Aridibaculum aurantiacum: one gene and its partner. The protein of the gene in region 1 interacts with the protein of each later gene in a pairwise test. Links are inferred from orthologs where the notes say so. Each region holds a gene or a part of one and is shown in the gene's direction. Other genes may lie near its edges. The genes, in order: mrdA and J4N22_RS05600.

Region 1 (7,378 bases):
GCATTGGCTGGTATCGTTTGCGACCAGTCTATTCGTATAGCAGGAGATGAGTTCACTGCAGATATCATGGAAGCGCTTCGTCGTTACCATAGCTTACTGATTGGTGAGCGTACTGCCGAGCAGATTAAAATCCAGATAGGTGCGGCTATGAAAGATCTTGATAACCCACCAGATGATATTCCTGTGAACGGTCGTGACCTTGTGACCGGTATTCCTAAACAAATCATGGTTAGCTACCAGGAAGTAGCAGAAGCTTTGGATAAGAGCATCTTCAAAATAGAAGAAGCTATTTTGAAAGCATTGGAAACTACACCTCCTGAGCTGGCTGCAGATATTTACCGCCGTGGTTTGTACCTGACAGGTGGTGGAGCTTTGCTTCGCGGGCTGGATAAGCGTTTGAGCCAAAAGATCAAACTTCCTGTACACGTAGCCGACGATCCGCTTAAGAGCGTAGTTCGTGGTACAGGTATAGCGCTAAAGAACTACCAGCGTTTTCCATTTATCATGAGATAATCTTGTTGAAAATATAAATCCGAAATGCGGACGCCTGTTCGTTTTTCGGATTTTCAATTTCTAAACTTCCTCCCTAGTGCGTAATATATTTCTCTTCATCAGAAGATACTTCACTTTCCTCTTCTTCCTGGTGTTGCAGATTTTATCTATTACTCTTATTGTAAAATACAATCCTTCGCAACAGGCTGCATATGCAGGTGTGGCGAACGAGGTTACCGGCTGGATCAACCTTCAGTACAACAAGGTTCAATATTATTTTCACCTGAAAGAGGCGAACAAACAGCTGTCGCAGGAGAATGCTCAATTGCGCAACATGCTGGGGCTAAACTTCGAAAGTCCTGACAGTACAAGAATTACTGTGCTGGATAGCCTGGTACGGGATACAGTTGGAAGGATGCGTAAGTTTATGTGGCTTCCATCTAAAGTGGTAAGCAATACAGTAAGTTCTCAAACCAATTACCTTACACTGCATCGTGGTGCTAACCAGGGTATAAAAAAGGATATGTCGGTTATTGGTCCCAATGGTGTGGTAGGAACGGTAGTGGAGGTTAGTGAAAATTATGCTTTGGTGATGAGTTTGCTGCACCGCAACAGCACCGTTAGCTCAATGCTGAAAAAAGGAAATATTGCTGGTAAAGTGGATTGGGACGGGCAGGATCCAAACTTCCTGACGCTTCACAACATTCCAAAGAGTGCCGAAGTAGCCAAAGGCGATTCAGTTGTAACCAGTACTTACTCAGCCAATTTTCCACCTAACATAATGGTAGGAACAGTGCATTCAATAGAAGCTGATCCGAGTAGCAACTTTGTGACCATCAAATTGAGAACGGCAACGAATTTCTTTAGCATTCAATATGTAAATGTGGTAGAGAACGTACAGTGGGAAGAACAACGCAGGCTGGAGGCTGCTATGCAAAAAACCAAATGAGCCAGCTAGTTAGAAATATCATCCGTTTTATCGTTTTCATCCTGATACAGGTGTACGTGCTCAACGAGATACCACCGTTGCACCAGTTCATTACACCCTACCTATACTTCTTATTCATTCTGTGGCTGCCTTTCAATATTTCCAGGTTTGGATTGCTGTTGGTATCATTCCTGTTTGGTCTTTCGCTCGATTATTTTACCGGGCGATTGGGATTGCATTCCGCACCTTGTGTGCTGATAGCGTACCTGCGTCCTTTTCTTATCAACCTCCTCATTTCGCAGGAAGGTCAAGAACTGAACTATGCTGAACCATCTGTAAAAAGTTTAGGCTGGGCGCCTTATTTCCTGTACGTGCTGGTGCTCACATTTCTGCACCACAGCTACCTGGTATTTATACAATGGATGGAGTTCGGAAACATCATCTTCTTCCTTGGTAAAGTCACAGCTACTACTGCTGTAAGTTTCCTGCTAATCTTCATTGCCGAAATGCTGTTCTTCCGCAAGCAAAAGTTTAGAACGAACACAGCTTAGGCAGCTAATTCATGTAAAAAGTAGAGCAGCAAAAACCTGCTGCTTGTGCTTTATTAACACCGGATTGTCTGCTAGATAAAACAGATGCAGAAATGCACATCATTGTTAACAACATTTAAGGAGTAATAACAGAGAGAAATGATATGTCTAACTACAATTCATGCATTTTTGCAGTATCATTTCTATATCTAAAGTAACACCATAGGCGACATGCCGTCATTCAATCAATCGAGGAAGAGGGTTATCCAGTTTATTTTCATTGCGGTTTTTTCAGTCATGATCATCCAGCTGTTCAACCTGCAGGTGCTTACCAGCAAGTATGCTTCGCTGGCAATGGATAATGCTGTTTACAAGAAGATCGTATACCCTAGCCGCGGTGTTATTTACGACCGTAAAAAGCGTCCCATTCTTGATAATATTGCACGCTTCGACCTTACTGTTACTCCGTTTCAGGTAAAAGGTGTTGACACGTTTGCTTTATGTAACATCCTGCAAATAGATACCGCCGAGTTCAGGAAAAGGATGATAACATCTATCATCAAAAATGGCCGCTATCGCCCAAGCGTGTTTGAACCACTGGTAGCCCCGGCGCTTCAAGCTAAGCTGGATGAGAACATGTACAAGTTCCCGGGATTTGACCTTACTGAACGACCTATCAGGACCTATCCTTATAAATCAGCTGCACACGTATTAGGTTATGTGGCTGAAGTTGATACAGCCATCATCCGTAAATCCGGTTACTTCTACCAAATGGGCGATTACATAGGTCGTGCAGGTTTGGAAGCTACCTACGAAAAAGTGTTGATGGGGCAGCGGGGTATAAAATACCTGATCAAGGACAACAAGAACAGGATACAAGGTAGCTATGAAAAAGGAATTTTTGATACTGCTGCTGTTGCAGGCCGTAATCTTTATTCCAGTATAGATATCGAATTGCAGCAATTGGCAGAAAAGCTGTTCACCAATAAAATAGGTGGTGTTGTAGCCATCAATCCTAAAACAGGTGGAATTCTGGCTATGGCTTCAGGCCCATCTTACGATCCCAACGATCTTGCAGGGGCACAATTCAGGAAAAACTGGGGTAGAATGGCGCTGGATACAGCACGTCCTCTTTATAATCGTGCAATTAAAGGTCAATACCCGCCGGGATCTACCTTCAAACCTCTGGGCGCTTTGGTCGCACTTGACCAAAAACTTATTACGCCATCTTTTGGCTATGGTTGTGGCGGTGCCTACTTCCAATGTGGCCGACCTGTAAAATGTACACACGCCGGTGGTGGACACGCTGCTAACCTACGTGCTGCATTGGCAAACTCCTGCAACTCGTATTTCGTTCACATATTCAGGATGGCTGTTGATAATCGCCAGTATGCTAATACCACCATGGGCTACCTGAAGTGGAAGGAATACATGAACGCATTTGGCCTTGGTGTAAGGCTGGGCGTGGATCTTCCAAGTGAAGACTATGCAAGTATCCCGGATACAAGCCGCTACAACCGCGATTTTGGCGGCAGCCGCAGGTGGAACAGCTGTAACATTGTGACCCTTGGTATTGGCCAGGATCGTATGACGAGCACACCACTGCAGCTGGCTAATGCCATGTGCCTGATTGCAAACAAAGGCTACTACTACACACCACACCTCATAGATAGCATCCAGAACGAAACTATTGAAGACACAGCATTTCTTGCCAAATACCGTAAGCGCCACGATGTAACACACATTGCCGACTCCACCTACGAAATAGTACAGCTGGGTATGCAGGATGTGGTTACCCATGGTACTGCCCGCAATGCAATGATCCAAGGTATAGATGTATGTGGTAAAACAGGTACAGCACAAAACCCGCACGGTAAGAACCACTCCTTGTTCGTGGCTTTTGCCCCGCGTAAAGACCCAAAAATCGCAATTGCTGTTATTGTAGAGAATTCAGGTTACGGATCTACCTGGGCTTCACCTATAGCTGCACTTATGATGGAGAAATACCTTACGGACTCAATTTCTGACAGGCGTAAACCCGAGGTAGAACGCATTTCAAAAGCAGACCTTATACCTGCAGCAATAAAAAAATGGTATTTCGTGAAAGATTCTATTCGGCAGGCAAAGCTGGCTCGCCTGAACAAGCAGGCAGAGGTAGTGAATGTGCAGATAGAAGCACCACCAGCACCAAGCAAGAAAACTACATTCGACCCTGAGGCAGAACCAAACAGGAAAGACTCAGGCGATATCAATACCGACAGAACACCGATGATGCTGCCTGATAACCGTAAAAACAAAAGAGATACAACCCGTCCATGAGTAACCAGAACCATATTTCCAAAGGCATCGACTGGAGTATGATCTGGTTGTACATCGCCTTAGTCACCATCGGCCTGTTCATGATTTTTGCAAATGAATACAAAGAAGGTGAAAGCATCCTGGAACCTATTCTAAACCAAAGCAAAGATTACGGTAAGCAGGTACTGTGGGTTGGTATCTGTACGGTTCTGGCCATTTTCATTTTACTAACCGACAGTAAATTCTTTACAGCCACCGCCAATTTATGGTATGGCTTCGGTATCCTGTTGTGTATACTCGCACTGATTATAGGTACAGAGGTCAAAGGTTCAAAATCATGGATTGTCTTAGGAGGATTCCGTTTACAGCCATCGGAGCTTTCCAAAGTTTTTACCTGTTTGGCTTTAGCCAAATATATCAGCCGGCAAGAAACAGAGTTCAGTAAAACCAGTGCCCAGATAATAGGAGGTGCTATAGCTTTATTACCCGCAATCATCACCGTGGCTCAGAACGAAACAGGTCTTGCACTTGTGTATTTCTCGTTCTTCCTGGTAATGTACAGGGAAGGATTACCACCATTCATCCTCATTGCCGGAGCATCCATCGGTATTCTTGTTATCCTGTCGCTCATATTATCTCCCGAAGTCCTGATGATTTCTTTTGGGATAACGGCCTTCCTCGCAATTCTTCTATTGCGCCGCCAATTCAGGCGCAATCGCTGGCTGTTGTGGATCATCCTGGGAGCATGGGCTTTTGCCAATTTTATATCAGCTTTTGCCATACCGTATGCTATTCATACTATGATGAAGCCTTACCAGCGCGACCGCATCTACAGCCTGGTAGGTAAACCATATGTACCACAAGACGCAGCAGAACAAGCTGAACTGGAGCAGCAAAGGGCAAAAACGAAAGGCAAACAGCAGAACCAGAGCGAGTACAATGTTATCCAGTCTAAGATAGCCATTGGTTCGGGCGGTGTATTGGGTAAAGGATATTTAAAAGGCACCCAAACCAGGTACGATTTTGTGCCCGAACAGCGGACCGATTTCATCTTCTGCACCATTGGCGAGGGCTTTGGATTTTTAGGAAGCGTCATATTCCTGGGGCTCTACGCCATCCTCCTCTTCCGGATGGTGGTGATAGCCGAGCGACAGCGAAGCACCTTTAGCCGGGTGTACTCGTATGGTGTCGCCAGCATCTACTTCTTCCACATCGCCATCAACATATGTATGACCATTGGTCTTGCGCCGGTGATTGGGATCCCGCTTCCGCTCATAAGTTATGGCGGTTCATCATTGCTTACCTTTACCATTCTTCTGTTCATCATGATCCGCTTGGATGCCGACAGGCAAATGGTGTTGCGGTAAGATTTTTATGGTACCAGCATTGGTTCACTGATTAAACATCCGTTGCGTCGCACTCTTGTGCCTTAGTGCCTTGGGCATCTACAGGGGCATAAGCAGAGCGATCTGCTGCATAATCACATATTGATAATATGAAGATCATCCCACTTTCTGAAGGCTCATTCACCATCGATAAAACCAAAGTTTTTGTTCCTTACGAAGAAGACCAGCACCAACTGAATGACAGACCTACTGGTAGCTTGCTGGTGGAGGTGCAGCCATTTTTAGTCGTTACCAGCAAAGACGTGCTGCTGTTGGATACTGGTCTTGGCTTTAGTAAAAATGGCAGCCTGCAAATACATGACAATCTTCGGCAGCATGGTTACGAGCCGGCGCATATTAGCAAGGTGCTGATGACCCACCTGCACAAGGATCATGCTGGCGGTGTTAGCTTCAAAGACCGGTTGGGACATTATTCTTTAGCCTTTCCACAAGCAATCTATTATGTGCAGCGGCAAGAGCTGGATTATGCTTTTGAAACAGGCTTCCCATCGTTCATGACAGATGAGATCGACATGCTGCAGAATAATTCGCGGGTGGTGCTTTTGGAGGGAGATGGCACTATAGATAATTATATCCGTTACCAGCTTACCAGTGGACATAGCCCTTTTCACCAGGTATTTTGGATAGAGGAAGAAGGTGAAACAATATTTTTTGGAGGTGATGAAGCGCCGCAACTCGGGCAAATGCGCCGTAGTGTAATTGCCAAATACGATCATGATGGGCGCAGGGCTAATGATCTTCGCAAGCAGTGGTGGGAGCAGGGGCAACAAGAAAATTGGAAGTTCCTCTTTTACCACGATGTAAAGCGGCCTGTATGGCCTGAGGAGGCTGTAAGTTAAGAGTACTGGCTTGAGAACAATTTTGAGAAGAAACCTAGTTGGTTTAGTATGGTATTAAAAAAAGCTGGCCGGCCCTGAAAAGAGCTGGCCGTTGCTAACCTATGAAAAACACCAAGTTTAAAATGAGGTGTAATTAATTCTTAAATGGTTTGCCTCCACCGCGATTTCCTCTACGCTCCATTAGTTCCTTTCTCAGCATATCGCGGAAGTTCTTATCTGCCTGGAATAGCTTATTTACCCGCTGATCGTTTCCTAAAACTTTCTTGAACTCCGGCTTGTACTTCTTCCTGATGTTTACCACCTTTTCTTCCAGTTCTATTTCGTCATTTCTCGTAGAACGCCTGGTGGCTATTATTTCCTGCTTGTAGTTGTTGAAAACCGGCCAAAATTTCTGTGCTTCATCTGGTGTTAGACCCAGCTCCTTGGTAAGAAAAGCTATTTGAACTGCTTCTGCTTTGTTCCTACCATCATCAGGTTGAGCAAAACAAATATAACTAAGGTTAGTAATAAATGCCAGTAATATAAATAATTTTTTTTTCATATTTGGAAGGTTTAGATACCGCCTTTAGCGGCTGCTCTTGGTTCAGAATATTGTTGTAAGAATTGCTGCAGATCTTCATCGCTCAATTCCTTGATTACTTCGTTTAAATCCATCTCATCTATAGGTAACAAGTAGCTGCTATAGTTGGTGTTAAGCGTAGTTGAATGCGCCTGCAAGTACTCTACTATTTCCTCGTCAGTAAGTGCATCTAAAGCAGCAGAAATATTTCCTATTGTATTAGTTGCATTGCTGGCTGTACCGGTGGCTTCAGGCTTATCCAGGAATATATATGCTGATATAGCCATGATAGCAATAACCACTGCAGCAGCCAGGTATTGCATCAC
Region 2 (7,603 bases), on another replicon or contig:
TTTTATAATGCTTCGCAAAAAGCAGCAGGCTTCAATGAATTTAAGACCAAGTGGGGCGAAAGGCCAAACATAGATAACTGGCGCCGCCAGGCTGCGGTTAATCGTAAAGTCATTGCTCAGAACGCCGAAGCACAGGCATCCAAAGACCTGGTAGAATCAAAACAGCCAGCACTTTCTTTAGAAGGTCTTTTAGCTGCGCTTCCACTTACCGAAGAAGCCAAGCAGGAAAGCAACAATGCCATCATAGATGCACTTATGGGAAATGCCAAGGTTCTGGTGAATAAACTGGAAGATTATCCATCCGCTATAGAAGTGCTGGAAGAATTGCTTAGCCGTTTTCCCGGTAATGTACATGAAGCAGAAGCTATGTTCAACCTGGTATATGCTTATGATAAAACCGGCGACAAGGCAAAAGCAGCTGCCTATAGAAGCAAACTTTCGCAATTGGGCAGCGACAACAAATTTGCTGCTTTACTAAATCAGCCTAAGGTTGAAAAAGACAGTCCGCAACATTTAGCAGCTACCAAAAAGTACGAAGGCATCTATAACATGTTTATAGAAGGTCGTTTTGACGAAGCTAAAAATGAGAAGCGTATTGCAGACAGCACTTACGGCAAAACATACTGGACACCGCAGCTCTTATTCATCGAATCTATCTACTATGTAAAACAGCGAGAAGACAGTGCAGCCATTGCAGCACTTACAAACCTGCACACCCTGCATAGCGAAAGTCCTTTGGCAGAAAAGGCAAAGACAATGATTGATGTTTTGAAACGCCGCAGCCAAATTGAGGATTATTTGACAAATCTACAGGTAGAACCAGCGGACAGAGATCTTGCTGCAGGCACTTCTCTTCCATCCACCACACCTGTAGTTACACCAGCCACTCCGCCGGTTATTAAAAAAGAAGAACCTGTTGTAAAACCTGAGCCACCAATTACTAAGAAAGAAGAACCTGTTGTAAAGCCAGAGATTCCTGCGGTAAAGAAAGATACTGCAGTGGCTAAGAAAGAGGAACCAGTAGTAAAGCAGGAAACACCTCCAGCTAAGAAGGATACTGCTGTAGCTAAGAAAGAAGAGCCTGTGGTAAAACAGGAAACTCCTCCTGTTAAGAAAGATACTGCTGTGACTAAAAAAGAGGAACCTGTAGTAAAGCAGGAAACACCTCCAGCTAAGAAAGATACAGCTGTGGCTAAAAAAGAAGAGCCCGTTGTAAAACAGGAAACTCCTCCGGTGAAGAAAGATACTGCTGTGGCTAAAAAAGAGGAACCTGTAGTGAAGCAGGAAACTCCACCTGTAAAAAAAGATACTGCTGTAGCTAAAAAAGAAGAGCCGGTGGTAAAGCAGGAAACTCCACCTGTTAAAAAGGATACTGTAGCCGCACCTCGTGTACTTGCACGATCTAAGGATTTTGCCATTGTAGAATCCGACAGGCACTTTGTGGTGGTACTGCTGGATAAAGTAGACGAAGTATACGCCAGTGAAGCGCGGAACGCGTTCAACAGGTATAACAAAGAAGCCTTCTACAGCCAGCGAATAGATATATCGCCGCTAAAGCTCGACGAGCGGTATAGCATGGTATTGCAAGGTCCATTTGACAATGCAGGTGCTGCACTAAGCTATATAGACAAAGTAAAACCAGTTTCTAAAGGCAGGATCATTCCATGGCTTGCAGTAGATAAGTACAGCTTTATCGTTATCAGCCAGTCAAACCTTGATGTTCTAAAAAACAATAAAGACATGAATGCTTATCAACAATTACTGAAGCAAGCATTTCCTGACAAATTTTAACTGACATACAATCACCATTGATAGCTACTTACCTAGTTTTGTAGCTAAACAAAATCAGGCAGGAAAATTGCCTTTAAATCTCCTGCTTTGCAACTATCAACACATGCGTAGATCTGTAAAAATATTCTGGCGACTGGTGCTTATCGGTTTTGCCTCCTTTGTTCTTATCCTGCTTTTAGCCAATTGGGGTGTTTTTGGAAAAATGCCTTCTATTGAAGACCTGGAAAACCCAAGCGCTTCCATTGCCAGTGAAGTAATTGCCGACGATGGAACGGTAATGGGTAAATATTACCTGGAAGACAGGACCAATGTTGAATTCCACAACATCAGCAAGCATATTGTTTCGGCGCTTATAGCTACGGAAGACGAAAGGTTTTACTCGCACAGCGGTATTGACGGACGTTCTCTTGCACGTGCCGTTGTCAATCTTGGTAAAGAAGGTGGTGCTAGTACAATTTCTCAACAGTTAGCGCTCAATCTTTTTACCGGCAACAGGGCACGTAACCCGGTTTCTCGTGGTATGCAGAAACTAAAAGAGTGGATCATTGCCATAAAACTTGAAAGAAACTTTACAAAAGACGAGATACTTGCGCTATACCTCAACACGGTTCCTTTTGGTGATAATGTTTACGGTATCCGCAATGCCAGCCGTACCTTTTTCCAGAAAGACCCGGATGTAATCAATATAGAAGAAGCGGCTGTATTAGTGGGAATGCTGAAAGGTTCTACCCTTTATAATCCTCGTGTTAATCCTAAACTGGCACTTGACCGCCGTAACACAGTACTGGAGCAAATGGTAAGGAATAAATTTCTTACAGACCAGGAGGCTCAAAAACTGAAACTGAAGCCAATAGCACTCAATTATAAAAAGATGGATGAGAATGCTGGTCTTGCTCCCTATTTCAGGATGGTACTTGGCCAGGAAATGAAAAAGTGGTGTAAAGAGCATAAAAAGCCAAACGGCGATAATTACGATCTGTATCGCGATGGTTTGAAGATATACACTACGCTTAACCCGCGTATGCAGTTGTATGCTGAAGAAGCTGTAAGCAAGCACATCAGCTATATGCAAAAGATCCTGAACTCGCAGAGCAACATAAAGAATGGTAGTGTTTGGAAAGGCCGCGAGGATGTATTGAATAAAGCCATGAAAGACTCCGACAGGTGGAAAAACCTGAAGAAAGATGGTCTTTCAGATGAAGAGATAAAGAAGACATTCTCGAAGAAAGTTCCTATGAAGATTTTCGCCTGGAACAACAAAAGAGAAACGGATACTACCATGACGCCAATGGATTCTATCAAATACCACCGCCAGATGCTGCAGGCTGGTTTCATGGTAATGGATCCAATAAGTGGAGAAATCAAAGCATGGGTAGGTGGAATAGATTTCAAGAATTTCAAGTTCGACCACGTAAACCCAAATACGCGCAGGCAAGTAGGTAGTACTATAAAACCGCTTCTTTATGGTTTAGCTGTAGAAGAGGCAGGTTTTACACCCAATACTACCGTGGTAGACGTACAACAATCTTTTGGAAGCTATGGGCAAGTACCGGCTACCGGCGCCAGCTGTACCGGCAGATCAATGCCTATGTCTTCAGCATTGGCGCAATCACGCAACTGTGCATCTGCATACATCATGAAGCAGTTAGGCAATAATAGCAATGATGGACCGCGTCGATTTGTAGAGTTTTTGCAAAAAACGAATATGCAGGCTAAAGTTGATGCTTACCCGTCAATAGCACTTGGTTCATGCGAGATCAGCCTTTACGAAATGATGCAGGCCTACAGCATGTTCCCTGGTCGTGGTTTCAACAGCAAGCCATTGATGATTGCGCGTATTGAAGATAAAAATGGCAATGTGCTGGAGAACTTTTTACCTGCACAGCGCAAAGAGATCATCAGTGAAGTAACAGCTTACACCATTGCCTTAATGATGCAAGGCGTTATAAAAAATGGAACAGGACGCCGTATGGCCAGTTATGGTATCAATGGTGAAGTTGCCGGTAAAACAGGTACCACAAACGATAACAGCGATGCCTGGTTCATGGGCTACACACCACAGTTACTGGCAGGTGCATGGGTAGGTTGTGATGACCGTTTTATCCGTTTTAACTCTACTAATGTGGGGCAGGGTTCATCTGCAGCGCTTCCTATTTGGGCGTACTTCTTCAGCAAAGCGTATGATGACAAGACTTTAGGTATAGACAGGGAAGCTAAATTCTCTAAGCCTGAAGTAATGAGCAACGATATCATTTTCGACTACCTGAACAATATCCGCGGCTACCAGCCTGGTGCTGAGGGAGAAGATATGGGTAATGGCAGCTCAGAGGATTACCTCATTCCGCAGGAAGGGGCAATGGAAATCGGTGCAGAAAGCGAAATACCTGTAGAAAAAGCCAAACCTGGTGGTAAACCAGCCGATAATCCACTTGTTCCTAAAGTAGATGCTCAAAAACCACCTTCCGCCACCCAGGCACCTGCTGAGGAAGAAGATAACCTGAGCCGGCGGGAAAAGCGCAGGCTACGCAGGGAGCAGGAAAGGAAAGAAAAGGAGAATAACAACCAGCAGAACCAGCAACCACCCAAAGCGGTGATGCCGAGAAGAGACTAATATTGAAGCGCCCACTTTATGTGGGCGTTTTCTTTTGCTGCTGGTGTGCAAATTGTACCTGTGTGGCAAATAAAGATGTATGGCCAATTGGCATATTGGTTGCTCAGGATTTCACTACAAGAACTGGAAAGGTCCTTTTTACCCGGCTGACCTGCCACAAAAACGGTGGTTTGAATTCTATAGCGAAAGATTCAAGACTTTAGAACTAAACGTAACCTTTTACAAGTTTCCCCAATTACCAATGGTGCAGGCATGGTATGAAAAGAGCCCTGCTGATTTCAATTTTTCTGTAAAAGCTCCAAAAGGAATTACGCATTACAAGCAGTTCATCAACTGCGGGCAATTACTGAGCGACTTCTACGGCGTTATCCAGGAAGGGCTAAAAGAGAAATTGGGATGTGTGCTTTTCCAGATGCCGCCAAGGATGGCTTATAAAGAAGAGAAACTAGATCGCATCATTGAAGCACTGGATCTGTCGCAAAAGAATGTGTTAGAGTTCAGGCACGAAACGTGGTGGAACGCGGAGGTCTTTGCTAAGCTTTCCATGCACAACATCACGTTTTGCGGCCAAAGCCATCCCTTACTGCCCGATGATGTTATTCAAAATAACCAGGTGCTTTACTACCGCTTTCATGGTGTACCAGATCTTTATAGGTCTCCATACAGCACTCAATCTTTACAAGCTTTCGCAGATACTGTAGACGCAGACAAAAGAATTAAAGAGGCCTTTGTTTACTTCAACAACGATATAGAAGTATGGGCTGTCCACAATGCGCTGGAACTTGGATTATTAGCAGCAGGCACAAAAAAAGCGCCTTCTAAAAAGAAGACGCTTTGAAAGATGTATAATTATAGTTTGGCACTTATTCAAGTGTCATTACTACTCTTCTATTTTTAGCACGACCCGCAGCTGTAGTGTTTGGTGCTACTGGTTTGTCAAAACCGTAACCTACTGAAGTTATCCTGCTTTCGCTGATACCTTTATCTACAAGATATTTCTTAACTGACGCTGCACGATCTTCAGACAGCTTTTGGTTCAACTGAGCAGAACCTGTATTGTCTGTATGACCTTCAATGGTGATAGTAGCATCATTGTTATCAGTCATTATCTTCACTACGCGCTGCAATGCAGGTGTAGATGCTGCTTTCAATTTTGCACTTCCTGTTTCGAAGTAAACAAACTTAGCTGCTTCCTGCACTTTAGTTACTTCTTCTTTTGTAGGAGCTTTTCTTTCAGGGCAACCATTGTTGCTAGCAGGACCGGCTTCGTTCGGACAACGATCAAGATCATCCATTACACCATCACCGTCTGTATCCTTTTCAGGACATCCTTGCAAACGAGCCACACCAGCTACATCAGGGCAACGATCTTCTTCATCATTGATCTTGTCACCATCACGATCAGGAATAGGACAACCATCGTATTTAGCTAAACCTGGAACTGTAGGACATTTGTCTTTATCATCGGCAATGCCATCATTATCGCTATCAGGAACCGGGCAACCATTGTATTGAGCTACACCTTTTACATCAGGACACTGATCTTTAGAATCAGGTATACCATCACCATCTCTATCAGCATCTACTGGTGCCGGAGGTGTAGGCTTAAGCACTGGAGCTGCAGGAGTCCACATCTGGCCAAAACCTAAAGTGAAATTCAAACGATTAGCAGTATTCTCGGTAATACCAAAACGATACTGCGCCTGTAGTCTTACGATCTCTTCACCACCCAATCTAAACTGGAAACCAGCACCTACAGGTACATATGCTCCAAAGTACACATCATAGTAAGATCCGCCTACACCTGCAGTCAGGTAAGGGTTTATAGCAAAACGATCTTGCAACAAACGAAGGTTCACGTTTGCATCACCTTCTATGTGCAGGCGCTCATCACGTGAAGCCGCCCTGTCCTTAAATGGATAATTAGAAAAAGAAAAACCTAGTGACGAGGTGAAATCAACATTAGAGGCCATTGTTTCAAGGTAAGTGAAACTAAAACCGGCATCCATGTCCTTCAGCTTAGGAAGCTGCTTGTTGTTGATTACAGAACCAATTGAACTTGACTGAAGCAGTGACGGGGTTCTGAAGTCGTTGAACATAATGCCAAACATCAAACCGCGCTTTTTGGTAAATGGAACAGCCGCAGGTTGTTGGGCAAAAAGAATTGATGAAGCCATTGAAAGGCACACCAATAGTGAAATTTTCCTCATGAAGGTTAGTTTATAAGCAGTAAATATAGGATGCTGTTTTAGAACAGGAAAAAAACTTAGCAGCAATTAATCAACACTGCCAAAGTAAGGCTCTACTTTCACTTTAAGCAAGCCATTGATGCCTACACCAAGAACTTTAGCGGCAGCACTGGTAAGGTCTACCACACGACCTTTCTTAGCCATTCTTTCATGCATACGGTCGTTGATCCTAACAATAACAGATTTGTTATTTAGTAGGTTGGTAACTCTGACAAGTGTGTTGATCTTGAAATTATTGCTTGCAGCGGTAAGATTAGAGTGCTTGAAAATTTCACCAGTAGCGGTACGCAGGCCATTGAAGTGAGGAGCATAAAAACTTGCTACGCCTTGTATCGGATCTTTCTTTTCTTTAGGAGCCTGGGCTAAAGTGATAAACGGCAGCACCAGGAACATAAATAGGAGTTTCTTCAAAACTGGTAGATTTGAGGGTTAATAATTAATACCTTTTCAACCAATGAGGTGCAAAAGTAAGCCTTATATGTGGTTTTTCCTCATTATAATAGCCTTAAGTTCCCCAGTTGTGGGGAAAAGTCAACAAATTGTGGTTCCTGCTAATGCGTATGGGCTGCAGGTAGTTAGCGTGCCAAAAATGTATAAAAAGCTCGTAAAGGCTGATACATCAATAAGAATGGTAGCATTAAAAAATTTTATACATCCGCTATATACCAGCCTTGTTTATGCTACGCCAGCCAATTTCACAAAAACGGTTTTATACCATGATCCGGAGGTTTTTGTACGCGTAGAAGTGGCACGTGCGCTGGCAAAAGTGCAGGAAGAACTAAAAAAGAAGGATCTATCGCTCCTGTTTTTTGACGCCTACCGCCCCTATTCTACTACTGTAAAGATGTGGCAGGTGGTTCCTGATGAACGTTATGCTGCTAACCCCAGGAAAGGGAGTGGCCACAACAGGGGAGCAGCGGTAGATGTCACATTAGCCGATCTCTCCAATGGT

What was found.
Region 2: the proteins of mrdA (region 1) and J4N22_RS05600 interact in binary tests that used the Escherichia coli proteins (3 or more experiments, as listed by UniProt). The link is inferred for Aridibaculum aurantiacum from one-to-one orthologs.

Annotation. Positions count from the first base shown.
Region 1 is NZ_JAFEWC010000002.1:185,925-193,302, forward strand. The notes cover bases 1,813-4,725. They hold mrdA (penicillin-binding protein 2), read left to right. Parts: upstream 1,813-2,181; coding sequence 2,182-4,269; downstream 4,270-4,725. Other genes in these bases: J4N22_RS12415 (rod shape-determining protein MreD), read left to right, coding at 1,813-1,971; rodA (rod shape-determining protein RodA), read left to right, coding at 4,266-4,725. In the rest of the region: J4N22_RS12405 (rod shape-determining protein), read left to right, coding at 1-513; rod shape-determining protein MreC, read left to right, coding at 590-1,441; more of J4N22_RS12415, read left to right, coding at 1,438-1,812; more of rodA, read left to right, coding at 4,726-5,615; J4N22_RS12430 (MBL fold metallo-hydrolase), read left to right, coding at 5,744-6,493; J4N22_RS12435 (hypothetical protein), read right to left, coding at 6,627-7,034; J4N22_RS12440 (hypothetical protein), read right to left, coding at 7,046-7,378. UniProt on the Escherichia coli protein: Catalyzes cross-linking of the peptidoglycan cell wall. Responsible for the determination of the rod shape of the cell. Is probably required for lateral peptidoglycan synthesis and maintenance of the correct diameter during lateral and centripetal growth.
Region 2 is NZ_JAFEWC010000001.1:1,354,901-1,362,503, reverse strand. The notes cover bases 1,511-4,648. They hold J4N22_RS05600 (transglycosylase domain-containing protein), read left to right. Parts: upstream 1,511-1,894; coding sequence 1,895-4,402; downstream 4,403-4,648. Other genes in these bases: J4N22_RS05595 (DUF72 domain-containing protein), read left to right, coding at 4,482-4,648; porW (type IX secretion system periplasmic lipoprotein PorW/SprE), read left to right, coding at 1,511-1,791. Outside these bases: more of porW, read left to right, coding at 1-1,510; more of J4N22_RS05595, read left to right, coding at 4,649-5,240; J4N22_RS20145 (OmpA family protein), read right to left, coding at 5,266-6,612; J4N22_RS05585 (septal ring lytic transglycosylase RlpA family protein), read right to left, coding at 6,679-7,062; J4N22_RS05580 (M15 family metallopeptidase), read left to right, coding at 7,241-7,603. UniProt on the Escherichia coli protein: Cell wall formation. Synthesis of cross-linked peptidoglycan from the lipid intermediates.